4 regions of the Halomonas sp. DN3 genome follow, and region 2 is predicted to be linked to each of the others. Evidence: predicted binding sites of a transcription regulator. Region 2 holds the regulator's gene; each other region holds the start of a gene.
The links. The regulator sigma-54, encoded in region 2, starts transcription at its own class of promoters, with help from an activator protein. The targets are predictions, from matches to a motif close to TGGCACNNNNNTTGCTNT.
Positions count from the first base shown of each region.

Region 1 (7,924 bases), 740 kb from region 2:
AAGCGCTGCTGCAGCGCTTTCGCGAGGGCCTGGCCAGTGACGGCCTGCGCATGACGAGGGGTGGGCGCTTCTGGCACGTGCTCGGCGACACCGACAAGGGCCAGGCGGTGCAATGGCTGTGCGCCCGCTTCGAGGCGCTCAAGGGCCGACGCCCCGAGACCCTGTCGCTGGGCGATGGCCCCAACGACGTTGCCATGCTCGAGGCCACCGATGCGGCGGTGGTGATTCGTGCCCGCCATGGCCTCGACGTGTCCCCGTGCCAGCCGCGCTTGTATCGCAGCGAGGCGCTGGGCCCCTGGGGCTGGGCCGAGGGGGTTGCGCACTTCTGGGGGGAGCAGGAAGCGGCGGGGCCTTCCTGCAGCGCCGATGCCGGCAGCGCCGATGCCGGCGGCGCCGACGACAAGGGTCATCACAAGCTGGGCGAGGAGGGTGAGGCATGAGCGATTTCCACCAGAACGGCATCATCACCGACTTTCACAATCTGACCCGGCGCAAGGTCGAAGACCTGGAGGCGGATCTGGAGCGCTTCGGCCGCCAGCGCCCGCTCGGGCTGATCCTGCCGTCATTGTACTCGGAGCTGGAAGGACCGGCGCTGGACGCCATCGTCGAGTCGCTGGCCCAGGCGAGCTATCTGTCGGAGATCGTGATCGGCCTCGATCGTGCCGACCGGGACCAGTTTCTGCGTGCACGCGAGTTCTTTTCGCGCCTGCCCCAGCACCATCGCATCCTGTGGAATGACGGCCCGCGCCTGAGCGCGCTGGACGCGCAGCTGGCCGAGGAAGGCCTGGCGCCACAGCAGCCGGGCAAGGGCCGCAATGTGTGGTTCTGTGCGGGCTATGTGCAGGCCTCCGGGCGCACCGCCGCGGTGGGGCTGCATGACTGCGATATCCTGACCTACGACCGCGGCCTGCTGGCACGGCTGATGTATCCGGTGGCCCACCCACGCTTCAACTACGCCTTCTGCAAGGGCTACTACCCGCGTATCGCCGAGGGCAAGCTCAATGGCCGGGTCTCCCGGCTGATGGTGACCCCGCTGCTGCGGGCGCTGAAGATCATGCACGGGCCCTTGCCTTACCTGGACTACCTGGACAGCTATCGCTACCCGTTGTCGGGGGAGTTCTCGATGCGTACCGAGGTGCTGGACAACATCCGTATCCCCGCCGACTGGGGGCTGGAGATCGGGGTGCTGTCCGAGGTCCACCGCGACCACTCCACCAATCGGCTGTGTCAGGTGGATATCGCCGACGTCTACGACCACAAGCATCAACCGGTGTCCGCCGATGACGCGGCCACCGGGCTCAACCGCATGAGCCTGGATATCGCCAAGGCGCTCTATCGCAAGCTGGCCACCCAGGGTGTGGGTTTCTCGTCGGAAGGCTTTCGTACCCTCAAGGCCACCTACTATCGCCTGGCCCTCGATCTGATCGAGGCCTACGACCACGACGCCACCATGAACGGGCTGAGCCTGGACCGTCACGCCGAGGAGCAGGCGGTGGAGCTGTTTGCGGCCAATCTGATCGAGGCCGGTAACGCCTTTCTCGATAACCCCAGGGAGAAGCCCTTTATCCCCAGCTGGAACCGTGTGCGGGCGGCCTTGCCGGACCTGCCCGAACAGCTATATAGCGCGGTGGAGGCCGATAACGCCGGGGATGTCTAAGGCTTTGACGAAAAGTGCCTGCGCTCGGTAATACGGCGTTAAAAATCGGGTCAAAATGCTCATTTACATCACGTAAACTGCGCTTTCTCACCGATTTTTGCCTTGTCTAACCATCGCTCGTCGACTTTTCGTATAAAGCCTTCATCGCGCTGGCACCAGGCCCCACCCGGGGCCCTGGCACCAGAAGGCTATTGCCAGGCGCTTGTACCAGTACCTTGATAAACCCTGTCAGTCGGGCTCCGGCCCCATGATGGTATGGAACAGTTCTTCGCTGGGCAGGCCTTGGCTCATCTCGAGCTTGCCATCGTTGCGATAGACGATGCCCGGGGTCGCCACCATGCCGAAGCTGCGAAACAGTTCATGGTTGCTCTGCAGGCGCTGCTCCAGGTCTCGGGGCAGTTGGCGCATGGGCTCAATCGGATCGCCGCTCTCATGGGCGCGGAGGGCGGCCTGAGGGTCATCGGCGGCCAGCATCGTGACCGCCTGGCGCGGACTTTCGGGGTCGAGGATACCGACCATCACGTGGCGTAGCTGGACCTGGCCGCTTTCGACGAAGGGCCGGCTTTGCTGCCACAGGCGGGTGCAGTAGGGGCAGTTGGGATCGGTGAACACATAGACGATGCGCTCGGCGTCGGGATCGCCGTCGGCGATCCACGCGCTGTCCTCAAGGCTCTGCCAGGTGGTCTCGTCCTGGGGCCCGCGTACCAGGCGCTCCAGCGGCGCCTCCGACAGATTGTTGGCGTCGGCATCGATCAGATTGCCGACGATGGCGTGCTCGCCATCCTCGGTGACGAAGATGGTCATCGGCTGTCCGCGATGGCTGGCGGCGAAGCCGCTGAGCCCACCCGGCGCGTCGAATTCACCGTGCACCTCAAGACCTTCCTCTTCCAGCGCCTCGATGGGGGCGGGGTGGTCCTCGGCCTCGACGCTGGACAGTGGCATCAGGCCGAAGGCCACCGCCGCCAGGGTCATGAAGGAACGCTGATGGCGGGGCAGGTCGGGCAGGCGGGGCAGTCGGGGGCGGCGGGGCATGTCGTTACTCTCCGGCATCTTGTAGGACGAATCCCGCGACAAGCGAGAATCACTCGCACTAGGACAGCAGCAAACGCCATCGGTTCGACCGCTGACGTCGCAGGGCAGTGAAAGCGCCAGGGCCGCGCTGTTGTGTGATACACCGAGCGCGCGGTGGCTTATCTGTCGGTGCGCACCAGCCACAGTGAACGATAGGGGGCCAGGGTGTCGACGGGCCGCCAGGCGCCCCCTTCCAGCAGGTCCTGCCAGCCGGACTGGTCGAGGCCGTCCAGTACCAGTGGCTGAGGCCGATCGGTGACGTTGTGAATGGCCAACAGTCGACGGCCATCGTCCAGGGGGCCGCGCTGTATCGCCAGCAGCTCCGGTGGTGTGGAGATGACCGTCTGGGCCGCATCGGGGTGGAAGCAGGGTTCCCTGCGACGGATCTCGAGGCGTCGGGTGAGGGCGAAAAACACCTCGCGGGTCGGCGTGTGACGGCTGTCCAGCAGAGGTTCCAGCTCCTGGCGGTCCCAGCGCTTGCGATTGATCGAACGCAGGCGCCCGCTGCGTTCGACCCCGTCGTGGTCGTTCTGGGTGGCGGTCAGGCAGTGCAGGTAGACGCCGGGGATACCCTTCAGCACCAGCATCAGGTGCTGGCTCAACAGGAAGCGCTCGACCTGCCACGGGTCGGGGCCGCGCCGGGTGCCGCTCATGGCGTCGAACCAGGTGATATTGAGCTCGTAGGGGCTGTCGCTGCCGTCGGCCTGCCGGCGCATGCTGACGAAGCCACCGAAGCGCTGCATCAAGGCGACCAGGGCGTCGATCTCGTGGCCTTCCAGCCAGCCTTCCAGCGGGCGCACGCCAATACCATCGTGGCTGGCGGTGAAGTTCAGATAGCTGCAGCCGGCGGGGAGCTCGGGCAGGCTGTCGAGCCAGCGCGCCAGGGTGCCGGCCTCGCCACTGGTCAAGGTGTGCAGCAACAGAGGTGGCAGCGGGAACTGGTAGACCAGGTGGGCCTCGTCGGGCGGCGTGTCCTGTCGCTCCAGGCCGAAGTAGCTGATGTTCTCGGCGTGGGGCACATTGGTCTCGGTGATGATCAGGGTGCCGGGGGCGACGTGGTCGACCACCGCCCGCAACAGCCGCACCACCGCGTGGGTCTCGGGAAGGTGGATACAGCGGGTGCCGGGGCGTTTCCACAGGAAGGCGACGGCGTCCAGCCGGACGATGCGGGCGCCCTGCTGCAGGTAGAACAGCAGGATGCCGACGAATTCGATCAACACGTCGGGGTTGGCGAAGTTGAGGTCGATCTGGTCCTCGGAGAAGGTCGCCCACAGGTGGCGAACGCCACGGCGGGTGCTGACGGGGACCAGTAGCGGTGAGCTGCGCGGACGCACCACCTCGCTGAGATCGGTATCGGGGTCCATCTCGATGAAGTAGTCGCGCCCGGGCAGGTTGCCGCCGAGATAGTCGGCGAACCACAGCGATTCCCGCGAGACATGGTTGAGCACCAGGTCCACCATCAGATCATGGTGACTGGCCAGGCGCCGGATATCGCGCCAGTCGCCCAGTTTCGGGTCGACCTCGCGATAGTGGATCACCGAGAAGCCGTCGTCGCTGCTCCAGGGGAAGAAGGGCAGCACATGGACACCGCTGAAGACAGTCTTCAGGCGCTTGCTCAGGAACTCATCGAGTACCGCCAGGGGGGGCTTGTCGGCATCCAGCAGCGAGTCGCCATAGACGATCAGCCACTGGTCCTGCTCGCTCCACAGCGTCTGGCGTGCACCATGACGGTGCCTCAACCCGGCCCCCTGCGCTTCGATCAGGCGCAGCAGACGGCGCAGGACCTCTTCGCTGCGTGCACCATAGAGAGGCGCGAGCAGCTCTGCGGCACGCTGGCGAAAGTCGTCGGGTTCCAGGGGGGAGAGGTGGCTTGCCATGGTGTCCTCCGCAGGCGTGGGGGCGCCTTGCCCCGTGAGCGCTCGCCATTTCATTGACGGCTAGAAAGAAAGTATCAAGCACAGGGCGTGCCAACTCAGCTGAAATCGCGGATGACCTGGGCCATTGCGCTGGGCGGGGCAGGCCTCAGCCGTTACACTATGGCGACATATTTTTCCTGCCGGACTGTCCGCTATGCATTGCCCCTTCTGTGGCGCCCAAGAGACCCGAGTGACTGACTCCCGGCTGGTCGCCGAAGGTGATCAGGTGCGCCGACGGCGGCAGTGTGCTGGCTGCGGTGAGCGCTTCACCACCTACGAGACCGCTGAACTTATCATGCCACGGATCATCAAGGCCGATGGCTCGCGGGAAGTGTTCGACGAGATCAAGCTGCGGGCCGGCATGCTGCGGGCGCTGGAAAAACGCCCCGTCAGCGCCGAGTCGATCGAGGCGGCGGTGGAACGTATCCGCCAGAACCTGCGCGCACGAGGCGAGCGCGAGGTCCAGGCGCGGGTGGTCGGTGAAGAGGTGATGAATGCCTTGAAGCGCCTCGATCAGGTGGCCTATATCCGCTTTGCTTCAGTCTATCGACGGTTTCAGGATATCGACGAATTTCGCGCCGAGATCGACCGCCTGGCCCAGGAGCCGAGTTTCTCGCCCGACACCGGGGAGAGCACATGAATCCGACGGACATCACGGCAGGCCAGGATGAAGCCTGGATGGCCAGGGCATTGAAGCTGGCCGAACGCGGTCGCTACACCACCATGCCCAATCCGAGGGTCGGCTGCGTACTGGTCAAGCACGGCAAGCATCTGGCCGACGGCTACCATCAGCGCGCCGGGGAGCCCCACGCCGAGGTCCATGCACTCGAGGCTGCCGGTGAGCACGCCCGAGGCGCCACCGCTTACGTGACGCTGGAACCCTGCTCCCACCAGGGGCGCACAGGGCCTTGCTGCGATGCCTTGATCAAGGCCGGTGTCGCCAGGGTGGTGGTAGCCATGCAGGATCCCAATCCTCAGGTGGCGGGACGCGGTATCGCACGCCTGCGTGACGCCGGGGTCGAGGTAAGGCTGGGTTGCCTCGAGGCGGACGCCCAGGTATTGAACGCCGGCTTCGTGTCGCGCATGACCCGGGGGCGTCCACGGGTCAGCCTCAAGCTCGCCATGAGCCTCGACGGCCGTACCGCCATGGCCTCCGGCGAGTCCCAGTGGATCACCGGTGCCGAGGCTCGGCGTGACGTCCAGCGGCTGCGGGCTCAGAGCTGCGCCATCCTCACCGGGGTGGATTCGATCATCTTCGACAACTCGCGGCTGACGGTGCGTGCCGATCAGCTCGGGCTCGATGACGCCGAAGTCATCGCCCGACGCCAGCCGCTTAGGGTCGTGGTGGACTCGCGCCTGCGCATGCCGCTGGCCGCGGCCTGCCTGAGCGAGCCAGGGGAGACGCTGGTGGTCTGCGTCGAGGGCAGCGAATCCCCTCGCAGAGACGCGCTGATGCGCTCCGGCGCGCGGGTGCTGGAGATGCCTGCAGGCGACGACGGCCGCGTCGATCTTGGCGCGCTGCTCAAGTGGCTCGGTGACGAGGGCGGCTGCAACGAGCTTTTGGTGGAGACCGGCGCGACCCTGGCAGGTGCCTTGATGGATGCCTGTCAGGTGGACGAGTTGCGTCTTTACATGGCGCCGACCCTGCTCGGCTCCGACGCGCGCGGGCTGATGGCGTTGTCGGGTATCGAACGCATGGCCGAGCAACGGCCTCTGGAAATTCTCGATATCCGCGCCCTCGGCAAGGACTGGCGTATTCTGGCGCGCCCGGCGCTGGCCGCCTGCGCCGAGCACTGACCCGACGAAAGTCGCCGGGGCCCGGGATCGCAGTAGCGGGGCTTCATATAAGCGGCGCCCGACGCGGAGTCGCAGTGGCCTGTCTTGATATAAGCGGCGCCCAACGCGGAGTCGCAGTGGCCGGTCTTAAAAAAAGCGGCGCCCGACGCCCTGTCTGGTCTTTGTCTTTGACTGGCGCCCGACGCCGCGCCACGGTACCCTGACGCGGTTTCTGGCCGCCGTCGCGAGTGGCCATTTTAGATCCAGGGAGCATACATGTCGCAGTCTTCCAGCGGGGGCCTGGCCCCTATTGCCGAACTCGTCGAGGATATCCGCCAGGGCCGCATGGTGATCCTGATGGACGACGAGGATCGGGAAAACGAAGGTGACATCATCATGGCCGCCGAGAAGGTCGAGGCCTGGCACATCAACTTCATGGCGGTTCACGCCCGTGGTCTGATCTGCATGCCGATGACCCGGGAGCGCTGCGAACAGCTCAAGCTGCCGCTGATGGTGCAGGACAACGGCTCCGGTTTCGGTACCAAGTTCACCCTGTCCATCGAGGCCGCCGAAGGGGTCAGCACCGGCATCTCCGCTGCTGACCGCGCACGCACGGTGCAGGCCGCCAGCGCGCGCAATGCCAAGGCAGAAGACATCGTCCAGCCCGGCCACATCTTTCCGCTGATGGCCGAGCCCGGCGGCGTGCTCAGGCGCGCCGGCCACACCGAGGCGGCCTGCGATCTGGCCGCCCTGGCCGGTTGTGATCCCAGCGGTGTGATCTGCGAGATCATGAACGACGATGGCAGCATGGCCCGACGTCCTGAGCTCGAGCGCTTCGCCGAGACCCACGGGATCAAGATGGGCACCATCGCCGACCTGATCCACTACCGGATCCACAACGAGCAGACGGTAGAAGAGGTCGAGCGACTGCCGGTGACCACCGCCTACGGTGAGCTGACCGCCCACGTCTTTCTCGACCGCACCCACAAGGTGCACCACCTGGCGCTGGTGAAGGGCTCGCCGAGTCCGGACAGCGTGACCACGGTGCGGGTGCATCTGGCCAACGAGATGCGTGACCTGATGTGCCTGGTCAAGGGCGAGGACGCCTCCTGGCGCGCCCACCAGGCGCTGGAAGAGGTGGCGCGGGCCGAGCAGGGTGTCTTCGTGCTGCTCGATGACATGCGTCCGCATCAGGACCTCAACGATATGCTGCAGGTGTTCCTGGAGCGCCGCCGCACCGCTCGCGGCAGCGAGTCCGACGGCGCCGGCAACTACCTGACCATCGGCACCGGCTCCCAGATCCTGCGCGAGCTCGGTGTCGGCAGGATGCGTCTGCTGAGCTCACCGTGGAAGTTCTCCGCGCTGTCGGGTTTTGATCTCGAGGTGGTGGACATCGTCTCGCCAGCTGATATCAGCGGTTGATTCACGCCGGGCGAGGCAGTAATGCTGGCGTCCGGTGTTTCGGTTTTTACCAGGGGACAGGCCCTTTGACAGGGTCACCCCG
Region 1 covers NZ_CP099965.1:973,156-981,079, forward strand. The annotation lists gene NKF27_RS04415 (mannosyl-3-phosphoglycerate phosphatase) at 1-440, shown strand, start outside; gene NKF27_RS04420 (glycosyl transferase) at 437-1,657, shown strand; gene dsbG (thiol:disulfide interchange protein DsbG) at 1,886-2,689, opposite strand; gene NKF27_RS04430 (sugar phosphorylase) at 2,848-4,605, opposite strand; gene nrdR (transcriptional regulator NrdR) at 4,799-5,284, shown strand; gene ribD (bifunctional diaminohydroxyphosphoribosylaminopyrimidine deaminase/5-amino-6-(5-phosphoribosylamino)uracil reductase RibD) at 5,281-6,441, shown strand; gene ribBA (bifunctional 3,4-dihydroxy-2-butanone-4-phosphate synthase/GTP cyclohydrolase II) at 6,697-7,842, shown strand.
Region 1: the regulator sigma-54 is predicted to act here: its motif matches at 4,681-4,698, upstream of NKF27_RS04430 (sugar phosphorylase).

Region 2 (7,924 bases):
AGAAGCACGTCTCGAGCAGCTCCTCGAGGACTTCCACGTCAGCCATATTCGCGACAACCCCGGCATGAGCCTGTCCGGCGGGGAGCGGCGCCGGGTCGAGATCGCCCGCGCCCTGGCCACCGAGCCGGCCTTTATCCTGCTCGATGAACCCTTCGCCGGGGTCGACCCGATCTCGGTGGGCGAGATCAAGTCCATCATTCGTCAACTCAAGGCCCGCGATATCGGCGTCCTGATCACCGATCACAACGTGCGCGAGACCCTCGATATCTGCGATCGTGCCTACATCGTCGGCGACGGCCAGATCATCGCCGAGGGCAGCGCCGAGTCCATCCTCGCCAACCAGCGCGTCAAGGAGGTCTACCTGGGCGAGAACTTCCGCCTCTAGACCGCAGGGCCGCCCGACAGCCGCAGTCGCATCAAGCGGCCGCAACACTTGCCAGCATCAGCATCCAACCGCCGACCCCGAAAGGGTCGGCCTCACCTTGCACACAGGGCCTCCCTCGAAAGAAGCACCTCCCCCCCTACCAAGTTGTTCCACATCGACCTTTTCACTCCCTCCCATAGGTCAAAAAACACCAACTTGGCAAGATGCTTGCATGTCTGATGACTCGTCGTTAGGGTAAAGCCTTTCGACAACACTGGTGGATCCCGACCCATGGCCCTCAAGGCGTCACTGCAGCTGCGCATCGGTACCCAGCTGACCATGACCCCGCAACTGCAACAGGCGATCGGCCTGCTGCAGCTTTCGACCCTGGACCTGCGCCAGGAGGTCCAGCAGGCGCTGGAGGCCAACCCCATGCTCGAACTCGAGGACGAGTTCGGCGAACAGCAGACCAGGGAAGCCGTGGAAGATGACTGGGCGGATCAGATTCCCTCGGAACTCAGTGTGGACAGCGACTGGTCCGACACCTACCAGGACCTGGGCACCACCCCCGCCGGCAGTGGCGAGGCGCCGGATTTCGAGCGCCAGGCAAGCTCCCAGTCACTGCACAGCCACCTGAGCTGGCAACTGGCGATGCTCGACGTCAGCGACCAGGAGCGCCTGATCGCCGAGAGCCTGCTCGACGCGGTCAACGCCGACGGCTATCTCGAGCAGACACTGGATGACATTGCCCAGGGGCTCGAGCAAGACGGTCGTCGCCCCCCTCCCCTCGCCGAGGTGGAGGCGGTGCTGGTTCGGCTGCAACAGTTCGAACCGACCGGAGTGTTCGCCCGCGACCTGCGCGAGTGTTTGATGCTGCAACTGGATAGCCTGCCTCGCGATACCGTCCTGCTGCCCCAGGCCGGACGACTGGTACGTCAGTTTCTCGAGGCACTGGCCAGCGGCGACCGACGCCTGCTGAAGCGCCGACTAGGACTCGATGACGACCAACTCGACAGCGTCATCGAGCTGATCCGGAGCCTCGACCCACGTCCCGGCAGCCAGTTCGGTGACAGCGACAACGACTACGTCATTCCCGACCTGGTGGTACGCCACACCGAAGAGGGCTGGCGCGTTGAACTCAATCCGGATGCAATGCCCCGACTGCGCATCCAGCCCGACTACGCTGCTCTGATTCGGCGCGCAGACAAGAGCCAGGACAACCAGTTCCTCAAGGACCACCTGCAGGAGGCGCGCTGGCTGATCAAGAGTCTGTCCAGCCGCAACGACACCTTGCTGAAGGTCGGCCGGGAAATCATGGTGCGTCAGATCGACTTCCTCGAGCAGGGAGAAGCGGCCATGAAACCGTTGGTGTTGGCCGATATCGCAGACAAGGTGGAGATGCACGAGTCCACCATCTCCCGCGTGACCACCCAGAAGTTCGTGCACACGCCTCGCGGCGTGTTCGAGTTGAAGTATTTTTTCTCGAGCCAGGTCGGCCAGGATGGCGACGCCCATTCCAGTACCGCCATCCGCGCCATGATCAAATCGTTGATTCAAAAGGAACCTGCCCGCAAACCTCTGTCGGACAGCAAACTGGTGGAATTGCTGGCGGAAGACGGCGTCAATGTCGCCAGACGCACCGTGGCAAAGTACCGGGAAGCCATGAATATTCCGTCTTCCAGCGAGCGCAAGCGACTGCGCTGAGTCCTTGCGCTGCGGCGTCGCTAGCCTAGTTATCGGGAAAGCGCAAGCACTTGAAATTTCGCATGACATCTGCGTCTTTCTGCGTAGCGTCGAGGGGGTTTGCAGGATCGGAAAAAGGGTTACAATCAAGCCACCACCCGAAAGAGCAAGGAGCCTGTCATGCAAGTCAACATCACCGGCCACCACGTCGAATTGACCGATCCCCTGCGTGACTACGTACAAGAGAAGCTCACCCGTGTGGAGCGCCACTACGACAACATCACCAACGTCCAGGTGACCCTCTCGGTGGAAAAGGAACGCCAGCTGGCCGCCTGCACCCTTCACGCCGCCGGTGCCGACCTGCATGCCGAAGCGCAGGACGGCGACATGTATGCTGCTATCGACGCCCTTGCCGACAAGCTGGACCGCCAGCTGGTCAAGCACAAGGAAAAATCCCAAGCCCGCGCCCAAGGCGCCGGAATTCGCTGACTCTCATGACATTGGAAGCCATTCTCCCTCCCGAGCGCACATTGTTCGATGTCCCGGGAGGCAGCAAGAAGAGGGTGCTGGAGTTTTTCAGCACCTTCATTGCGCAGAACACCCCGAGCCTAGACAGCCAGGAGGTCTTCAGTCGGCTGATCGGACGTGAGCGCCTGGGCAGTACCGGCATCGGCAATGGCGTCGCCATTCCGCATGCCCGCAACCCCCACTGCAAGGCGCCCATCTCCGGCTTCCTCAAACTCGCGGAACCTGTCGACTTCGATGCCATCGATGGTGAGCCCGTCGATCTGGTGTTCGTGCTGCTGGTACCGGAAGAGGCCGACGACGCCCATCTCGCCCTGCTCGGCCAGGTCGCCGGCGTCATGAACGACGCCGACACACGTCACCGTCTGCGCCACGCCAGCTCCCAGCGCGAGCTTCACGAGCGCCTGCAGGAAGCCATCCGCCAGCAGGCGCCAGGGGACGACACTCCCTCCTGATCGCGGCCTTGCCTAGGCCATCAGCAATGGACGCCTGCCCAAGGAGACAGGACATGCAGCTCGTGATCATCAGTGGTCGCTCCGGCTCGGGAAAGTCCGTGGCCCTTCAGGCCCTGGAGGACCTGGGGTTCTACGCCATCGACAACCTTCCCGCGACCTTGCTGGGCGCCCTGGTGGACGAGCTGGAAAACGGTCATTCCCGCCGTATCGCCGTCAGCGTCGACGCCCGCAACCTGCCTGAGGCGCTGGAACGCTTCCCCGCCCAGCTGGCGTCCCTCAAGCAGAGTCCGATCGACTGCCAGGTGGTCTACCTGACCAGTGATGCGCGAATTCTGCTCGAGCGTTATTCCCACACGCGGCGCCGTCACCCCCTGACCCGTGATAGCGACATGACCCTGGCGGAGGCCATCGAGTCCGAACAGAAGGCCCTTTCGGGTATTCGAGACCTGGCCGATCTGGTCATCGACAGCTCTCGCCTGTCGGTGCACGAACTGCGTTCGCGCATCGCCGAACAGGTCGCCGATCACCGCAGCGGCCAGTTGAGCCTGACCGTGGAGTCCTTCGGCTTCAAGCGAGGCGTGCCGCCGGATGCAGACATCGTGTTCGATGCCCGCTGTCTGCCCAACCCCTACTGGGAACCATCGCTGCGTGATGCCAATGGCTGCGATCCCAGCGTCATCGACTTCCTCGAACGCTATCAGGACGTCGCCGACATGAAGCGCGACATTCTCGCCTGGGTGCGCACCTGGCTACCGCGCTATCAGCAAAGCCAGCGCAGCTACCTCACCGTGGCGGTGGGCTGCACCGGAGGACAGCATCGTTCGGTCTACCTGGCCGAGGGAATCGCCTCGGCCCTGGCCGACCAGCATCCCCGCGTCCGTCTACGCCACCGCGAACTCGGCCAGCAACGCCGACTGGACAGCGGAGGACTCTAGGCGTGGCCCGACGCACCCTGACCCTGACCAATCGTCGTGGCCTGCATGCACGCGCCGCGACACGCCTGGTCACCTGCTGCCAACCCTTTGACGCCACCGTCACCGTCCACCATGGCAGCCGCTCGGGTGACGCCGCCAACATCATGTCGCTGCTGATGCTGGCCGCCCCCTGCGGTACGGAGCTGACCCTGGAGGCCGAAGGCAAGGACGCGGACGCGGTGCTGGACGCTCTGGAGGCACTGTTCGACGCACGCTTCGACGAAGACGCCTGACGTCTTCCCTCTCCTTGTTTTGACCGCCACCCCCTGCCTGCCAAGGACGCCATGCAACTGATCCAGACCGGCAAGTACACCGAGGTCCACTACGAGCCGGACCAGGACGCCTTCATCAAGACCTTCACGCCCAAGACCAGCGATCGCTGGCGCTACCGCCTGGGCATCCGGCGCTACCCCGGCCACAATTTTCGCTATGTCGCCGGCCGACTGGAGCGACTGGGTATCGCCACACCGAAAATCCTGTCGGCAGAGCGCTATCGTCTGGTCACCGCCAACGTGCACGGCATCGCGCTCAAACAGCTGGTCCTCGACTCTCCGGAACTGCAGAACCGCTACCTGGACATTCTCGAAGCCTTGTACCGTGACCGTATCCACTGTCGTGGCCTGCACACCGAGAACTTCCTGGTCGTCGACGGAGAGGTGATCGCCATCGATCTGGATGCCTACAAGGCGCCGCGGGTCTTCACCTATCCGCGCCGAGAGTTCATCGACTGCCTGAGTCGCTCGCTGAAAAACGACGAGGCGTTCCTGTTCGAGCGCTTTCTCGAACGTGTCGACGCCCAGCATCCCTGAGGAAAGCACCGCTCCTCCTTGTGCCCTCGCCTGCCCCGCGCTACCCCGGTTTTCCGGGTACGAGCGCTGGCGTTGGCGACGGTAGCAGCAGCAGTGGTAAACTTTTAACTCGTCACTCAGTTTACCACCAAGCGTCCTTCAGGAGCCGACATGACCTCTCCGGTGTGGCATCCCTACGCCCATCTCAAGACCCAGGCCCCTGCCCCCCGGGTAGTCGGCGGCCAGGGCACCCGCTTTACCCTGGACAGCGGCGAATCATTGCTCGACGCGACCTGCTCCTGGTGGTGCATGATCCACGGCTACGGACATCCACGGCTGGTCAAGGCGATTCAGGAGCAGGCTGCCACGCTGTGTCACGTGATGCTTGGAGGACTAACCCACGATCCCGCCGACCAGCTCGCCCGGGAACTGGTTCGCGTCACGCCAGAGGGCCTCAACCACGTGTTCTTCTCCGACAGCGGCTCGGTGGGCATGGAGGTGGCGATGAAGATGGCGGTGCAGTACCACCATCTGCGCGGCCGCCCCAACAAGCACCGCATGCTGTCATTGATGAAGGCCTACCACGGTGATACCGCCGGCTGCATGGCGGTGTGTGACCCCGAAGAGGGCATGCATTCGCTGTTTTCCGGGTTTCTTCCGAAGCACCATTTCGCCCCGGCGCCGACGGCCCCCTATGCGGCCACGCCGGAGCAGGTCGCCGCCGACCTCGACGCCTTGCGTGGGGTGCTGGAAGCCCACCACCACGAGATCGCCGCGCTGTTGATGGAGCCCCTGCTGCAGGCCGCCGGTGGCCTCAACATGACCTCACCGGACTATCTGAAAGGTGCTCGCGCCTTGTGCGACGAGTTCGACGTGCTGTTGGTGTTCGACGAAGTGGCCACCGGCTTTGGCCGCACCGGGCGCATGTTCGCCGCCGACCATGCCGGTGTCAGTCCGGACATCATGGTGCTGTCCAAGGGGCTGACCGGCGGCTACCTTGGCCACGCGGCGACCCTGGCCAGCGACCGTGTCCATGACACCTTTATCGGCGACAGCGAGCTTCACGCCTTTATGCACGGCCCGACCTTCATGGGCAATCCGCTGGCCTGTCGCGTGGCACTGGAAAGCCTCAGGGTCTTCGAGGAGGACGACTATCTGGGCCGTATCGCTCGGCTTAACGCCATCCTTGTGCAGGAACTCGCCGGCGACAGTGACCTGCGCGCCCACCCTGCGGTGGCCGACATCCGTGTGCTCGGCGCCACCGGCGTGATCGAGGTGCACGACAGTAAAGCGCTGAAAGGCGCCGCCTCCATCGCCCGTGAACAGGGCGTGTGGCTGAGATCCTTCGGCAGATGGCTTTACACCATGCCGGCCTACATCACCTCGGATGAGGAAATGCGCCAGATCATCACCGCAATGAAAGCGCCTTTCACAGCAAACGCATAATTAGTGGGCAGGGTCGGCGCTGACTAGCTCTCTACCAGCCCGCCGGCCTATATCACCTCGGATGACGAGATGCGCCAGATCATCACCGCAATGAAAGCGCCGTTTCTTTCTGCATAGTCAGGGTCGGCGCTGGCTGGCTCTCTACCAGCCCGCCTGCCTATATCACCTTGGATGACGAAATGCACCAGATCATCAAGGCCATGAAGGCCCCTTTCACCGCAAACGCATAATGAGTGGGCTGGGTCGGCGCTGGCTGGCTCTCTACCAGCCCGCCGGCCTATATCACCTCGGATGACAAGATGCGCCAGGTCATCACCGCAATGAAAGCGCCGTTTCTTTCTGCATAGTCAGGGTCGGCGCTGGCTGGCTCTCTACCAGGCGCTACCACGCTCTACCAGCCCCAGAACAGCAGCCACCAGGCGCCGATCACCGGCGCCTGGGCGGCGAGCATGGGCAGCATGGCCAATAGTCGACGCGGGCCACCGGCGTAGCGTCCGAGGATGCCCCATCCAAGCCCCGCGCTTGCCAGTACGCCAAGCCCCAGCAACAGCGCCCTGGCGTCATTGGCCCAGTGGATCAGCAGGCCATCGCCTCGCAGCAGGGTCAGGGTGGTCATCGACAGGCCCAGGAAGACGCCGACCGCGGCCAGGGGTATCAGGGCGTAGGACAGGTGCCACAGACGCTGCCAGCGCCAGCGGCCAAGCAGACGGTTGGTCAGCGACAGCGACAGCGAGACAAGCCCCCCCAGCACCAGGGTAGTCACGCCGATATAGCCCAGCAGCAGGGCTCCATCGAGCAGGGTGAAGACGTCGTTGTGTTCGGGATAGTGGGTCAGCAGCCACCAGGGTGCGCTGGTTTCCAGCGGCCATCCCCAACCGCGCTGATAGAGCCAGACGGCCGCCTGCTGCTTGGCGGCCACAAACCAGGGGCTCGCCGACCAGTGGAATGCCCCCACCGCGATGCCCAGCAGGCCGAATACCACCAGCACGAACTCCCACAGGGTCGCGGGTCGCTGAGGCGGTGGCGACACCACCTCGATGCCGGGCGCCCTGAGCTCGAGATGGATAGCATCCTTGTAGCCTGAACAACGCGAACACAGATGGCAGTCACTGGCGCTGTCCAGCTGCTTCAGCGGGATCAGCACCGGGCAGTCCGGAGCCCGGCTTCTTGACACCTCACGCCGGCGCTGGCGCCGTCCGTGTTCGGTCCACACCTCGGGGTCGGCGCGGTAGTGCAACGGCGCCAGCTTGGCCAACAGCGCAAAGACGCCGCTGACCGGACACAGATGGCGACACCAGACGCGCTTGCCCTTGCCGTAGACCAGACCGATCACGGCCGCCGCCAGGGTCGAGCCCCCCAGCACCAGCAGCGCGGCCTTGGGATACTGGTAGACGCTGACCAGCTGCCCATAGATCGTGGTCATGGCGAAGCCCACGAACGGCCAGCCACCCCAACGCATCCAGCGCGGTATCGCCCGGCCCATGCCGACACGGCTGGCGGCTTCCGTGATGGCACCCTCCGGACACATCATCCCGCACCATAGCCGCCCCGCCACCACCATGCTGACCATGACAAAGGGCCACCAGATACCCCAGAACACGAACTCGGCGAACACCGTGAGGTGATCGAGGATGCGTGCCTCATGGTTCGGCAGGGGCAACAAGGGTGGCACCAGCAGCAGCACGGCGT
Region 2 covers NZ_CP099965.1:1,715,794-1,723,717, reverse strand. The annotation lists gene lptB (LPS export ABC transporter ATP-binding protein) at 1-385, shown strand, start outside; gene NKF27_RS07625 (RNA polymerase factor sigma-54) at 656-2,068, shown strand; gene raiA (ribosome-associated translation inhibitor RaiA) at 2,228-2,536, shown strand; gene ptsN (PTS IIA-like nitrogen regulatory protein PtsN) at 2,542-3,027, shown strand; gene rapZ (RNase adapter RapZ) at 3,081-3,962, shown strand; gene NKF27_RS07605 (HPr family phosphocarrier protein) at 3,965-4,234, shown strand; gene NKF27_RS07600 (hypothetical protein) at 4,286-4,810, shown strand; gene bioA (adenosylmethionine--8-amino-7-oxononanoate transaminase) at 4,961-6,235, shown strand; gene NKF27_RS07590 (4Fe-4S binding protein) at 6,627-7,924, opposite strand, start outside.

Region 3 (7,924 bases), 130 kb from region 2:
ACTCGGGCTCAGCTACACTGACGGCCCCATGGATGCCGACCACTCGCTCAAGGGCCAGGCCGAAATCATGACCGACTTCGCCAATCAGGTGATGCCCGGCCCCTACATCCTGTTCGGCCACGACCTGGGAGGCGGCATCGCCCAGATCATGGTGACCGATTCCGAGCTCAAGGAGCAGAACCAGGTCCGCAAGATCGTGATCGGCAACTCCGCCGTGCTCGACATGTGGCCGGTCCCTGAGGCCAACGCCGCCATCGCCAAGGCCAAGTCCGCCGAGGCCAGCCAGATCTTCAGTGCCGACAACGTCCGCGAGATCGTCAAGAACTTCGCCTCGGCAGGTCTCATGCAGCCGGAGGAGACCCTGACCGACGAGATCCTCGAGGACCTCTACGGCAACTATGCCGAGAACGAGTCGACCCGCAACCATTTCATCGAGTACCTCAAGGCCATGGATAACCGCCTTACCCTTGAGGCCTCACCGCAGATGGTGATGTGGAACAAGCCTGCGATGCTGCTGTGGGGCGTGCATGACCCCTTCCAGCCGCCCTACGTCTCCGGCGTGGCACTGGCCCGCATCATGCCCCACGCCACCTGGGAATATCTGGACGCCAGCCACTTCTATCCGCTGGAGCGTCCACAGGAGGTGGTCGACGCCTTCGTTGCGTGGGACCAGCAGTAGGAGGTTCTGCCCTTTTCAGCGCTGCTCGTCGGGAGATCCGACCTTGGGTCCTGAACGGCGACGGCGTTCACCATGCCGATCACGCGCCCGCTTGATGCGGGCGCGTGCTGTTTCGCCAGCCGCTTTAATTCCCTTGGCGGTAAGCGAGCCCTCGCTCTCTCGTGGCGGGCGTCAACCTGAGGCATAGTGGACGCTCGATAGATTTCTTTCGCATCCATCATTTGCCCCTGGTCGACTCGCCTGTACTGGCTACCCGGGGCCCTGCAACGGAGGTCAGACATGGCTCGCATCCACGACGACAATGCCCAGGCAATCGGCAACACCCCGCTGGTGCGGCTGAACCGGGTCAATGAAGGCGCCACGATCTGGGCCAAGATCGAGGGGCGCAATCCGGCCTACAGCGTCAAGTGCCGGATCGGTGCGGCCATGATCTGGGATGCCGAGGAACGCGGCGTGCTCAAGCCGGGCATGACCATCATCGAACCCACCAGCGGCAATACCGGCATCGCCCTCGCCTTCGTTGCCGCCGCCAAGGGCTACCCGCTGACCCTGACCATGCCGGCCTCCATGAGCCTGGAGCGGCGCAAGGTACTGAAGGCCCTGGGCGCCGAACTGGTGCTGACCGAACCGGCCAAGGGCATGCCCGGCGCCATCGCCAAGGCCGAAGAGATGGCCAAGTCCGATCCGTCGACCTACTTCCTGCCCCAGCAGTTCTCCAACCCGGCCAACCCGCGCATTCACGAGACCACCACCGGCCCCGAGATCTGGAACGATACCGACGGCGAGGTCGATGTCTTCGTAGCCGGCGTCGGCACCGGGGGCACCCTGACCGGGGTCTCGCGCTACATCAAGAAGACCCAGGGCAAGGCGATCACCACAGTGGCGGTGGAGCCCACCGACTCCCCCATCCTGACCCAGGCCAGGGAAGGCAAGGAACTCAAGCCCGCTCCCCACAAGATCCAGGGCATCGGTGCCGGCTTCGTGCCGGACAATCTGGACATGGATCTGGTCGATCGCGTCGAGACGGTCACCAACGAGGACGCCATGGCCATGGCCCATCGACTGATGCGTGAGGAAGGCATCCTCTGCGGCATTTCCTGCGGGGCAGCGGTCGAGGCTGCGGTGCGTGTCAGCAAGCTGCCCGAGTTCGCCGGCAAGAATATCGTGGTGGTACTGCCAGACAGCGCTGAGCGCTATTTGAGCTCGGCGCTGTTCGCCGACCTGTTCACCGAGCAGGAACTCAACCAGTAACGTCGCCCAGACGGTCAACAGGCGAGCCGGCCCGTGACGGCTCGCCTGTCATTTCGATCCCGCCTTTCATCGCTGCCGCTGGAGAGGCGAGTCGCGTAACCAGCTGCGGCATCTCAGGTATTGAGCACCACGCCGCCATTGAGGTGCAGCGTCTGGCCACTCATGTAGGACGACTCTTCGCTGGCCAGATAGACATAGGCGGGCCCCATCTCACTGGGTTGGCCTGCCCGATTCATCGGCACCTGACCACCGAACTCGGCGACCTTTTGTTCGTCGAAGCTCGCCGGGATCAACGGCGTCCATACCGGCCCCGGGGCCACTGCGTTGACGCGAATCTCGCGATCCATCAGGGTCGCCGCCAGCGAACGTACCAGTGCCTGCACCGCCCCCTTGGTTGCGGTGTAGTCGAGCAGGGTGTCATTGCCCTTGAAGGCATTGATCGAGGAGGTAGCAATGATGGTATCGCCGGCCTCGAGGTGGGGCACCGCCGCCTTGGACAGATAGAAGTGGCTGTAGACATTGGTGCGGAAGGTCCGCTCCAGCTGCGTCTCATCCACCTCGGTAATATCGGACCAGTCATACTGTTCGGCGGCGTTGTTGACCAGGATATTGAGCCGTCCAAAGCGCTCGATGGTGCTGGCCACGGCCTGACGACAGAAGTCGGCATCACCGACATCCCCCTTGAGCACCAGGCACTCACCGCCTTCCTTCTCGACCATCTGGCGGGTGGTCTCGGCATCCTGATCTTCTTCCAGATGCACGATGGCGCAGTGCGCGCCCTCACGGGCATAGTGCACCGCCACGGAGCGACCGATACCGCTGTCGCCGCCGCTGATCAGCGCCACCTTGCCGTCCAGCTTGCCACTGCCACGGTAGCTGTCCCGGATCACCTCCGGCTCGGGCTGCATGGCCGACTCGCTGCCGGGCTGACGATGCTGTTGCTGAGGGGGTTGCTGTGTAGACATGGATCCACTCCTTCGGCTCATCGACATGGCGAACGTCATGGCCCCCGCCACCACGGGCATCCCTGGGGGCCGGCGGTACGCAACAGACGTCTGTGGCAGAAGCCCTTCTCTGCACGTGACGTGAAAGTTGTGTACCACTTTTGTACAGATTGGGGCAGTCAGCGACTGACTTCAAGGGCCAAGCAACGACTCTCTCCTTTGCACCGTCAAGCATCTCGACCTCTCGCCGCCTTCATGTCGCTCACACTGGTCCATAGGCTCTGCGTGCCGACGTGCCCCCTATCCCCATGGCTTGAAAAGGAACACCCATGCCCCATCGCACTCCTCCCAGCGTCAGTCGCCAACGCAACAAGGTGGTCAGTGCCGAGGAGTCGGTACAGCTGATCCGTGACGGCGACAGCCTTGCCACCGGCGGCTTCGTCGGGGTGGCCTTTCCCGAGGCACTGGCGGTAGCGCTGGAGCAACGCTTCGTGGAGTCCGGCCATCCTCGTGACCTGACGCTGATCTACGCCGCCGGCCAGGGCGACGGCAAGGGGCGTGGCGTCGATCACTTCGGTCACCCGGGACTGCTCAAGCGCGTCATCGGAGGCCACTGGGGGCTGGTACCGCGCTTGCAGAAGCTGGCCATCGACAACCAGATCGAGGCCTACAACCTGCCACAGGGCGTGATCTCCCATCTATTTCGCGACACCGCCGCCGGCAAGCCGGGCACCCTGACCAAGGTGGGGCTCGATACCTTTGTCGACCCACGCCAGGGGGGCGGCAAGATCAACGAGCGCACCACCGAGGATCGCGTGCGGCTGATGCCCATCGATGGCGAGGAGTACCTGTTCTACCAGGCTCAGCCGATTCAGGTCGCGCTATTGCGCGGGACCACCGCCGACGCCGACGGCAATGTGACGATGGAGCGTGAGGCGCTGTTTCTGGAGATGCAGGCCATTGCCATGGCGGTGCACAACTCCGGAGGCATCGTCATCGTCCAGGTCGAGAGTCTGGCCGAACGAGGCACCCTCAAGGCCAAGGACGTGAAGATCCCCGGCGTGCTGGTCGACGCCGTGGTGCTGGCACAGCCCGAGCATCACTGGCAGACCTTCGCCACCCAATACAGTCGCGCCTTCGCCGGCGAACTGAAGGTGCCGATGAATGACATCGCCAGCCTCTCGCTGACCGAGCGCAAGGTCATCGCCCGTCGCGCCGCCTTCGAGCTTCGGCCCAACAGCATCGTCAATCTGGGCATCGGTATGCCCGAGGGCATCGCCAACGTGGCCAACGAGGAAGGACTGCTCGAATACCTGACGCTGACCGCCGAGCCCGGCGTCATCGGCGGCCTGCCGGCGGGCGGGCTCGACTTCGGCGCCGCCATCAATACCCAGGCGATCATCGACCAGCCCAGTCAGTTCGACTTCTACGACGGCGGCGGACTGGATATCGCCTTTCTCGGTCTTGCCCAGGTCGACCAGCAGGGCAGCGTCAACGTCAGCCGTTTCGGCCCCAGGCTTGCCGGCGCCGGCGGCTTTATCAACATCAGCCAGAACGACAAGCGACTGGTGTTCGTCGGCACCTTCACCGCAGGTGCCCAGCTTTCCATCGACGCGGGAAGGCTCAAGATCGACACCGACGGCAGCCAGCGCAAGTTTGTCGAGCGCGTCGAACACCGCACCTTCAGCGGCCCGCTGGCGGCGAAGCGCGGCCAGCCGGTGCTCTATGTCACCGAGCGCTGCGTATTCGAACTGCGCGCGCAAGGGCTGACGCTGATCGAGATCGCCCCGGGTGTAGAGCTGGAGCGCGACATCCTGGCGCTGATGGACTTTCGGCCACATATCGACGATCACCTTGCCACCATGGATCCGCGCCTGTTCGACAGCGCCTCCATGGACCTGCTCGAGACCCTGCTGGAGCGCCCGATCGCCGAGCGCTTGAGCGTCGATCTCGACACCCACCAGTTCTTCATCAACTTCGAGGGACTGGCGGTCAACGACGATGACACCATCGCCACCATCGAACGGGAGGTTGAACGCCTGCTTGCACCACTCGACCGCCCCGTCTACGCCATCGTCAACTACGACAACTTCACCATCGCGCCGCACCTGGTCGAGCGCTACACCGAAATGATCTGCGGATTGTCCGAGCGCTTCTACGAGCGCGTCACTCGCTACACCACCAGTGCCTTCCTGCGCCTCAAGCTCGGCGACGCGCTGGAGCGCCGTGCCGATGCACCGCACATCTACGAAAACCGCAAGGACGCCCTGAGCCACCTGCTCGACGAGCAGCAAGACAGCTGACCATTCTGCGACCATATGGCTGTCTGATGGCTCTCCATGAAAAAGGCGCTGGAGTTCCCTCCAGCGCCTTTTGTGCAAGCGGCTTGGAAAGCGTCTGCCTTCAGCCGGCTTCCCGATCCTGCATGTCCTGCAGGTACTCTTCGGCGAGGTTGGCCTTGGTGGCATCGTCAAAGGCACGCCCAGCCAGCTGGAACACCTCCTGCTCTTCCTCGTCGAGGTGATGAGTGACCAGATGCTGCAGCTTCCTGGCGCTGGCAAGCCAGCCCGGTGAACTGTAGTCGGTCGTCTCGAGGGCCTCGATCAGCTCATCGATCTCGTGGTGCTCGGCCACGCTGTGCCGCGCCTTCTCCTGGGTCATGTCATGCTCCATCATCGGCATGTACAGGGCCCGCTCTTCTGCGCCAGCGTGGTTCTCGAGCTCCTCCTTGACGCGCTTGAACAGCTCATCGCGCCCGTCACTGTCACCTTCGGTCTCCACCAGCAGTTGGAGCAGGCGGCGCTGCTTGTCGTGGCTCTCACGCAGGGCTTCAAAGATGGTCACGGATTTCTTCCTCCTTGTCGAAGCGGTGCCAGGGTCGCGCCGTCAACGGCGTCTATTCCATGGCGATGTCACGGCCTTCCATATACCAAACTTATACAAGGATGGTTTTATTGTTCAAGATTCGCAACCCGAAGCCTACGATCGCCTAAGTCTACCGAGTCTGTCCCCGACTCCTTCTCCGCCTAGACAGAGACTTGCTGCCGGTCCGGCTGACGCCGGGTACGCAACCAGAGCATGGCACTGACGAAGTACACCAGGGTTGGCGGCACGATCCACCACTGATAGGTCTCGAGGAAATCGGCCGGCGCGCCGGCCCCCAGCCAGGGCCACAGCGACATGGCCAGAATCACCGCCAGGCATGCCACCGCGATCACGAAGCTCGGCTGTCTGGTCGACACCGGAGCAGGCAGCGCGACCGGTTCGCTCTCGCTGACCTCGATGGGACCATAGGCCTCCTCCCAGGGGTCTTGCGTGGAGCAACGAAGGCTCCCCATGACACGACACAGCAACGGATAGGCGATAAACGAAAGCGCCCACACCGGGATGAAGATGGTGAAAAGGTGCAGCGATCCTTGAAGCAGCAGTCCCAGTGCCAGCAACAATGCCCCGGCCCAGGTCAGTATCGCCGGCAGATTGTCCACACGCTGTTGCCGGTGGCGCCAGAACGGCGCTATTCCGAGGCGTGGCAGGACGAAGTGTTCAGCGGCGATGATCGCGCCGACCGGCGCCATCAGGATGATGAAATAGGACAGCACGTTGAGGAGTTGGGTAAACGCAAAGGGAAAGCAGGCTACTACCGTGGTGACCACGCCCACCGCCAGAGTGACACGGTCAGGATCGTGACGCGTGAACAGCGCCTGAAACGCGAGCCCCGCGCGATACAGACTTGGAATGGAGGTGGTCCAGCCGGCCACTACCACCGCCAGCAGCCCCATCGCCCCCAGTACGCGGAAGGCAACCGCGCCAGGATCCAGCTCTACCAGCGTCGACTTCAGCAACAGTGCCGCTGCCGCCCCCATCAAGCCCGCGCACAGCCAGGCCATGAAGTGACCGATGAACATGCCCGAGGCAGAAAAGTAGCCGTAGGATGCCTTGCGCGCGAACCGCAAGGTGCTCATGTCACTCATGCCCAGGTGCAGGGGCAGATTGACGCTCCAGGCCCAGGCCGCGATCACCCACACCGACAGGCCCGGATCACCCTCAGGCGTCACCCCGGTCCACACCAGCGCATCGAGCACATCGCCGAGACCGGTCAGGCCGTTTGCCGCGCCATGATCAAGCAACACCGGCAGGCACAGAATACCGCTGGCGAGAAAGAGCACGATCATCCAGGGCGCGCAGACACTGGCGAAGTTGGCGATCAGCTTGAAGCCTTTCATCACCATCCAGACCGTGACCGCCCCTACCGCCAGGGCCAGTGCGACGAAGCTCAAGCTCTGTGGGTACCAGGCGGTCTGCGGCGGAATATCGGTCAGCACCCGAAAGGCCGAGGCCGACACCGTGATCATGGCGCCGCCGAGTATCATGAAGAACAAACCGTTGACCAGATTGAAGGCCGCCGAAAAGCGTCGACCGGCCACCCGCCCTAGGTAGTCGTACACGGTCATGCGAGCCCGCACCGCCACCGGTGCACAGACCCAGGCCCAGGAAAGCACCGCCATCAGGTTACCCAGGATCAGCCCCCAGATCAGGTCGCTGGTCCCTACCCCCAGCGACACCAGCGCGGCGCCGATGACGAACTCGGTACCGGCGATATGCTCACCGGAATACGCCGCCAGAAAGTACTTGCCGCTCAACTGCTGGCTGGGCGGCACTCGCTCAAGGCCGGCCGCTCCCGCCGAGCCGCGCGGCTCGGTCGATGTAGAATCGGTCATGATCTTGTTCTCTTCGGGGAATGTTGGCTGCCATCGGGAGTGAATGGCGATCCTGTCGCTGATGACGCGACAGGTGGCCTCTCGCACACCGTCACTCCCGACCCTTTGCCGTCACTGCCTGCCGCTCAGGCCTCCAGGTAGACGACCTGGGTGTGGGTGTACTCGTAGAGTCCGTGCTTGCCGTCGGCGCCGCCGATGCCGGACTTGCGCACCCCAGCGTGGAAGCCCTGCAGGGCCTCGAAGTTTTCGCGGTTGATGTAGGTCTCGCCGTAGTCGATCTCGCGGCAGGCACGCATGGCGTTGGCCAGGCTGCGGGTATAGATCGAAGAGGT
Region 3 covers NZ_CP099965.1:1,581,141-1,589,064, reverse strand. The annotation lists gene NKF27_RS07040 (alpha/beta fold hydrolase) at 1-679, shown strand, start outside; gene cysK (cysteine synthase A) at 959-1,930, shown strand; gene NKF27_RS07030 (SDR family oxidoreductase) at 2,044-2,895, opposite strand; gene NKF27_RS07025 (acyl CoA:acetate/3-ketoacid CoA transferase) at 3,204-5,177, shown strand; gene NKF27_RS07020 (hemerythrin domain-containing protein) at 5,278-5,718, opposite strand; gene NKF27_RS07015 (hypothetical protein) at 5,901-7,592, opposite strand; gene aldA (aldehyde dehydrogenase) at 7,718-7,924, opposite strand, start outside.
Region 3: the regulator sigma-54 is predicted to act here: its motif matches at 2,989-3,006, upstream of NKF27_RS07025 (acyl CoA:acetate/3-ketoacid CoA transferase).

Region 4 (7,924 bases), 520 kb from region 2:
GTTCTCAACCGATTCTCAAACCCTTGGGCTTGCTGGTCGTTCCACGCAGCACGTCCCGCTGTGGCGCACGACGTGCCGCTGAACGGCGCTTCTTTCCATTGGACCCTGATTCGGTCCAGCGGTGCCCTTGGGTCAAGCATGGACGATGACAAAAATGCTGCAAGGGCGAAGTGTCAACGCTGCGCTATCAGGTCAACTCTTCGATCAACTTTCCCGTCACCACGAGGCCGGTCAGCAGGGAGTCGGCGGCGAAGGCCAGCGCGCCGGAAATGGCGGTTCCTGCCAGCTTTTACGGTGGAAAGCCCCGTGCCGGAATGCTGCAGCGCTCAGGGCGCGATCATCACGCTGTCCTGATCGAATGCCACCGCCCAGGTACGCAGCGAGACGCTAGCGTCTTCCACGCAACTGCCGTCTTTCAGGCGAAAGTGCTGCTTGTACAGGGGGGAGGCCACCACCGGCTCTCCCTGGATATCGCCGACGATGCCTCGGGCCAGGACATTGGCCTTGGCGATGGGGTCGTGGTGGTCGATGGCGAAGAGCTCCGGGCTATGCCCGGGCAGGTAGAACAGCGCCACCTGGGCGGGGCCCTCGGCGCTGTCGATCCAGGCGGCGACTCCGGAAAAGGGCACCAGGTCACTGCGCTGGCACAGTGGTATCCAATCCAGCGAACGGCTGATGGAAGATGCGGTCATGGGAGACTCCTTGTGTCGTTGTCGATGCCCCGTCTCGTGACGCGCTATCGGTCACGAGGGCGGAAACGAGGGCTTGCTCAGGCGGGGCGGAGCTGGCCGCGTTCCTCGGTGACGATGATGTCCGGGTCGGGGCGGCTGTCATTGACGTAACTGCGAAAGCGCTTGAGCTTGTCCGGATCGGCCAGGGCGCCTGCCCACTCGCACTCGTAGGTATCGATGACGTGCTGCATCTGGCGTTCGAGTTCCTCGCCGATGCCCAGACTGTCGTCGAGCACCACCGCCTTGAGATAGTCGAGACCTCCCTCGAGGTTTTCGCGCCATACAGAAGTCCGCTGCAGGCGATCGGCGGTGCGCACGTAGAACATCAGCAGACGGTCGATGGCCTGGATCAGCGCCTGGTCATCCAGGTCGGTGGCGAACAGCTCTGCATGACGTGGACGCATGCCGCCGTTGCCACAGACGTACAGGTTCCAGCCATGCTCGGTGGCGATGACGCCGATGTCCTTGCTCTGGGCCTCGGCGCACTCGCGGGTGCAGCCGGACACCGCAAACTTGAGCTTGTGGGGCGAGCGCAGCCCCTTGTAGCGATGCTCGAGTCGCAGCGCCATGCCGACGCTGTCCTGGACGCCGTAGCGGCACCAGCTGCTGCCGACGCAGGATTTCACCGTGCGCAGCGACTTGCCGTAGGCGTGTCCGGTCTCGAAGCCAGCGTCGATCAGTTCCTCCCAGATGGCCGGCAGGTCTTCCAGCCGCGCGCCGAACAGGTCGATGCGCTGGCCGCCGGTGATCTTGGTGTAGAGGCCGTACTTCTTGCCCACCTGGCCCAGCACGATCAGCTTGTCCGGGGTGATCTCACCGCCGGCGATACGCGGCACCACGGAAAAGGTGCCGTTCTTCTGCATGTTGGCCATGAAGGTGTCATTGGTATCCTGCAGCGGGATATGCGCCGCGTCGGTGATCGGCTCGTTGAAGCAGGAGGCCAGGATCGAGGCCACCGCCGGCTTGCAGACGTCACAGCCGAGACTCGGCGCCCCGTCGTCCAGGATGGTGCCGTGTCGGGTCATCAATTCGCTGAAGGTCTTGATGCCCTCGACCCGGACGATATCGAAGAGCTGCTGACGGGTGTGGGCGAAGTGCTCGCACAGGGAGGTGTCGACCTCCATGCCGCGGGCCGCCAGTTCATGGTCGAAGACGTTCTTGAGCAGCGCCGCACAGCCGCCGCAGCCGGTACTGGCCTTGGTCGTCCCCTTGACCGCGCCGAGGTCCTCGCAGCCGGCGTCGATGGCGGCGCTGATGGCGCCCTTGGTGACGTTGTGGCACGAGCAGATGGTGGCACTGTCCGGCAGGGCGTCCGGGCCCAGCGCCGGCGCCGGTTCGCTGGAGGGCACGATCAACGAGGCGGGGTCCGCCGGCAGATCCAGGCCATTGGCGTAGTACTGCATCAGGCTGTCGTAGGCGGAGTTGTCGCCCACCAGCATGGCGCCGAGCAGGCGCTTGCCGTCACCGGAGACCACCAGCTTGCGATAGACCTGCTGGATCTGGTCGAAGTATCGGTACTGCTTGGCGCCGGGATGGCGGTTGGCGTGGGCGTCGCCGATGGCCCCCACGTCGACCCCCATCAGCTTGAGCTTGGTGCTCATGTCGGCCCCGGTGAAGGTCGAATCGCCACCGCACAGGGTGTCGGCCGCGGCCTTGGCCATCTGATAACCGGGGGCGACCAGGCCGAAGATGCTGTTGTTGTACAGCGCGACCTCGCCCACCGCGAGGATCGCCGGATCGCTGGTCAGGCAGTGGTCATCGATCACCACGCCGCCACGTTCGCCGATCTCGAGCCCGCACTCGCGGGCCAGCTCGTCCCGGGGGCGTATACCGGCGGAGAACACGATCAGATCGGTCTCCAGCACCTTGTCGTCCTGAAATACCATGCGCAGACGGCTGGCTTCACCGGGGACGATCTCGCGGGTCGCTCTTTCGGTCAGCACCTGGACGCCCAGGCCCTCGATCTTTTCCTTGAGCAGTTCACCGCCTTGCTCGTCCACCTGCATCGGCATCAGGCGCGGGGCAAATTCGACCACCGCGGCGTCCAGGTCGAGGCCGCGCAGGGCGTTGGCGGCCTCCAGCCCGAGCAGTCCGCCCCCCACCACCACGCCGGTATTGGCGGTGGCGGCAGCGGCGCGAATGGCGTCGAGATCGTCCAGGGTGCGGTAGACCAGGCAGCCCTCGCGATCATTGCCGGGAATCGGCGGGACGAAGGGGAAGGAACCGGTGGCCAGCACCAGACGGTCGAAGTCGAGGTAGCCAGCGTCGGTGTGAACGCGCCGTGCATCGCGATCGATGGCGGTGACCGCCTGGTGCAACTTGAGCTCGATGCCGTGCTCGGCGTAGTAGTCGGCGGTGGAGAGCGCCAGGGACTGGGCGTCGCGGCCACTGAAGTACTCCGACAGGTGCACTCGGTCGTAGGCCAGATGACGTTCCTCGCCGAACACCACAATGCGGTAGCGGCGGTGCTGATCACGTTCGACCAGCTGCTCGACCAGGTGGTGACCGACCATGCCGTTGCCTACCACGACCAGGGTGGGGCGGGTATCCGTGGCGTCGCTGTCGGGAGCATTGTGTGCGGCGAGATTGTGCTTTGTACTGGACATCAGGCGGCATCCTGTTCGGTGGTCGATGGGTCGGTGTCGGTGGTGGCGTCGTCCGCCAGCAGGGCCTCGGTATCGGCCTGGCCCAGCAACAGCGAGTGGCGCACTCGGTCCAGTCGCAGGCGTTGCTCGGCGAGTCGGAACAGCCAGGGGCCCATGCGGGTGTCGCCGTACAGTACGGCGCCCTCGAGCCGGCCGTCGCGAAGCAGCAGCCGGCGGTATTCCCCCTGATCGCGGTAGCTGAGCACCTCATGGCCGTCCTCGGCCTCGGTGGGGCCGAAGGCATACAGCGAGACGCCGGATACCTTGAGCTTGGTGGCGCAGGCGCGTTCGTGGTACGGCGCCGTCGGCTCGCCGCACAGGCGACTGGCCAGTACCTCGATCTGATGCCAGATCGGCTCCACCAGGCCGTAGGTGGTGTCCTCGAACTGGCAGCATTCGCCGAGGGCGGAAATGTCAGGGTCCGAGGTGGCCAGGGTGTCATCGACGACGATGGCGCGATCGCAATCGAGACCCGCAGCCCTGCCCAGCTCGGCGTTGGGGGTGATGCCGGCGGCGATCACCACGCAGTTCGCCGGCAGCAGGTGCTCGTCGTCTTCCAGGCGCACGCCGATCACCTTGCCGTGCTCATCGCCAACGATCTCGGTCAGCCTCGCACCGGTCTTCAGATGGATGCCGCGACCTTCGATTTCGCTTGCCAACATGGCGCTGGCGGTGGCGTCCAGCTGCCGGTTCATCAGGCGGGGCGAGCGCTGCAGCACGCACACCTGCATGCCTCTGGCGGCGAGGCCGGCGGCGGCCTCCAGGCCCAGCAGGCCACCACCGACCACCACCGCCGCGCCGCCAGCCTTTGCTGCTTCGGCCAGGCGCGCCGCATCGTCCAGATCGCGAAAGCCTGATACGCCCGTCAGCGTGATGCCGGGGATCTGCGGCATGGCGCTGCGCGAACCCAGCGCCAGGACCAGGTGGTCGTAGGGGATCACCTCGCCGTCGTCGCATTCCACCAGGCGCCGGGTACGATCGATCCGCTCCACCCGGGCGCCCAGGCGCCGGTCGACCGTGACGGCCGCGTCATGCGGCGGTGTCAGCGTCAACCCATCCTGCTCGACATCGCCGGCCAACCAGCTCGACAGCAGAATGCGGTTGTAGGCGGCGTGCGGTTCGGCGCCGATCACGGTGATGTGTCGCGGGGCACCACCCTGGGCCGCCAGGGTCTCGATCAATCGATGCGCGGCCATGCCGTTGCCGACGATCACCAGATGGGGAAGACGCGCATCGTCAGGGGTCGCCGGCGAAGACGAGGCGGCATTGGTCATTTCGGAACACGACTTCAAGTCCGAGAGGCTGGCGGAACGTGGTCTTGAGTCAGAAGGTCCAGTGGAACGGGACCTGATGGAACGGGACCTGTTGGAACGGGGCCTGTTGGAACGGGGCATGGCATGGACTCCAAAAACGCCAAAGACGTCTCTCACACCTCCGGCGTCGGAGGGTGAAGAGACGTCTTTGTCCAGGGTCGGTGCGATCGCCGTTGATCGCCGCCGGCATTCGCCGGCACTTGTTACATGCTATCCAAGTTCCATGCCTGTTTTACGTTTTGCGCTGATAAAACAGACTGTTGGAGGAGGTCTTCGGGGCTGGCGTCAGCGCCGGCCAGGCAGGGTTCCGGCTGCGTCGGCACCGTACTGGTGCGTGGCGGCGTCGTAATGCACAGCGCTGTAGCACTCCTCCAGGGTGGCCGCGTCGAGCTGCCGCCCGCGAGCCTCGAGCAGTGGCGACAACCGCTGGATCAACCCCTCGAAGTCTGCCGTCAGTGGGCGCAGTCGCTCACCGATGCAGGGGTAGCCTGGGGCGGCTTCCAGTGGCAGCTCATCGAGATGGCCGACGGCTTCATCGAGGTAGGGGGGCAGCGCCAGCCAGGCCAGGGTCTGGCGCCTGGCCTCGGGCGCCTTGTCCAGCCACAGGGCGGCGGCCTGGAGGGCGCGCAGCAGGGCGGCCAGGGTATTCGGGTAGCGCCGCGCCCAGGAGGCCGTCACCCCCAGCACCTTCTCGGGATGCGCCGGCATCAGTTCCGCGCCGCTGGCCACCACTCGACCCACCTGGCGATGCTGGGCCAGGCTGCCCCAGGGTTCGCCGACGCAGAAGCCATCGATCTCGCCTTCGCGCAGGGCATCTACCATGCGCGGGGGCGGCAGCGCGACCAGTTCGACCTCGCGGTCGGCATCGATGTCGCCGCGGGCGAGCCAGTCACGCAGCAATAGATGCTGGCAGGAGTAGGGGTAGACCATGGCAAGGCGTGGCCTTTCGCCTTGTTTCAGCGAGGCCTTCAAGCCTCGGGCCAGCTCGCTGGCTACGCCGAAGGCACCTGCCTCCCCGTTGTCGACCGAAGCGCCAACCGCATCGGCCAGGCGGCGAGACAGCACCAGCGTATTGCCCTGGCGGCTCAGCACCGCGGCGGCCAGGGTGTCACAAGGCGCGCGGGACAACCCCAGGCTCATGGCCAGCGGCATCGGCGCCAGCATCTGGGCGCCGTCAAGCAGGCCGGCGGCGACCTTGTCGCGCAGGGTGGACCAGGCGTTCTCGCGTGACAGGCTGACCTCGACTCCCTGGGCGGCGAAGAAGCCGCCTTCCCGGGCGATGATCAACAGGGCAGCATCCAGCAGTGGCACGAATCCCAGGGTCAGGCTGGCGAGCTCGGGTGGATGCGGCGCGCCAGTTCTGGACGTGCTGGCCGCGTCAGAAGACAGCGATGGACTCATGATCCCTTCTCCAGTGGCTTGAGGATGTCGATGACGTTCTGGGCGACCAGGGCGATGCGCTGGCCGCGGTCCATGGCCAGCTTGCGCAGCATGCGGTAGGCCTGTTCCTCATCGCAGCTCTGATGCTTCATCAACAGGCCCTTGGCCTGTTCGATGCGCTTGCGGTCGGCGAGCTGATTGCGTGCCTTGTCGAGGTCGCGGCGCATTCCCTGAAAGGCTTCGAAGCGGGCGATGGCGACATCGATGACCGCCTTGACGCGGTTGGCCGCCAGACCGTCCACCACATAGGCGCTGACGCCGGCCTTCACCGCCGCCTTGAGCGATTCGGGGTCGTGCTGGTCGGCGAAGAACACCACCGGTCGAGGGTTCTCCCGCTGCAGCAGCGCCATGCTCTCCAGGGTGTCCCGGTCAGGCGATTCCATGTCGATGATGACCACGTCGGGTTGATGCTGCTGCACCATGTCGTTGAGGCTGGCTGGGCTGGACAGCCGGCAGACCACCTGGTGTCCGTCCAGCGCAAGCGCCTCTTCGACCATGGCGGCGCGCACTATCTCGTCGTCGACCAGCAGGACCTTCAAGGTGTCGTGTTCGGGCATGGGCGTGGCTCGATGATGCGGTCGCTCGATAGGGCTCGAGTCGACGTGATGAAGGGTGCACCTTGGGTGCTCTGTACCTGCCAGCGCAAAAGGCGTTCCACTTTCCGTCTTGTCGTTTTCTGTCATGGAGATAGCCAAATGAAACGTGCCTGCCGAGCGCCTGCCGTTACACCGGGATGGCGCTCACGCACCGAAAGGGTGCGTAGGCGGTATCCATCATCGTTCGTTGTGGTGCGAACTCGTGGGCTGTCGCAAGTCTTCCAGCCACCATCGCCTGGATAACCGGCATAAAAAAACTTCGTGGCTTCAATTGGCTGGCACCGGCTTTTCGCGCGACAAGGGGCGATTGCGGTGTTCTGGCACAGGGTTTGCTTTGGTTACTGGCAAAGCTAGTGCCGTTGTTGGTGCCATGGGCATCACTAAGCCGAGCCAGATCGCAAGGCCGAGCCAGATGATTAAGCCGAGCCAGATCACTAGGCCGAGCCAGGACGGGACCCGACGCTGATGGCGGCGTGGGCCGAGCCGACAGAACGTTCGCGACGGGCGCTAGCAGACACGAAATCCAGCGCGGGATTTCATCCGGCAACGACGCCCATCTCCTCGAGCCTCGCTCGACGGGATGGGCGTCGTGCGTTTGGGCCTCAGCAAGACCCGACCGATCAAGGCCCGGCCGATAGCGGAGCGATGATCTGCCGATGAGATGCCGACGATATGCCAAGGCAGCAAGATGGCCGACAGGAGAGCGCGATGACCCGGACGGATAGCGACAGCACGGAGAACGACAGCGGTGTGAGCGGCGAGGCCACAGGCACCACCTGTCCCTACTGCGGGGTCGGCTGCGGCGTCGAGCTTCGTCGCGATGGCGAGTCGGTCACCCTCCAGGGCGACCAGGATCACCCGGCCAACTTCGGGCGCCTGTGCGTCAAGGGTTCGGCCCTGGCGGAGACCCTGGGCGGCCAGGGGCGCTTGACGCGGCCCAGGGTGGACGGTCGCGAAACCGACTGGGACAGCGCGCTGGACGCCGTCGCCGAGCGTATGGGAGCGATTGCCGAGGGCAGCGGTCCAGAGGCCATTGCCGGCTACCTGTCCGGGCAGCTATTGACCGAGGACTACTACGTCGCCAACAAGCTGTTCAAGGGGTTTCTCGGGACACCGCACCTGGATACCAACTCGCGGCTGTGCATGGCGTCGGCGGTGGCGGCCTACAAGCGCACCCTGGGCGCCGACGCAGTCCCCTG
Region 4 covers NZ_CP099965.1:1,191,228-1,199,151, forward strand. The annotation lists gene nirD (nitrite reductase small subunit NirD) at 327-692, opposite strand; gene nirB (nitrite reductase large subunit NirB) at 770-3,337, opposite strand; gene NKF27_RS05315 (NAD(P)/FAD-dependent oxidoreductase) at 3,337-4,650, opposite strand; gene NKF27_RS05320 (CmpA/NrtA family ABC transporter substrate-binding protein) at 4,975-6,090, opposite strand; gene NKF27_RS05325 (ANTAR domain-containing response regulator) at 6,087-6,686, opposite strand; gene NKF27_RS05330 (nitrate reductase) at 7,434-7,924, shown strand, end outside.
Region 4: the regulator sigma-54 is predicted to act here: its motif matches at 6,769-6,786, upstream of NKF27_RS05325 (ANTAR domain-containing response regulator).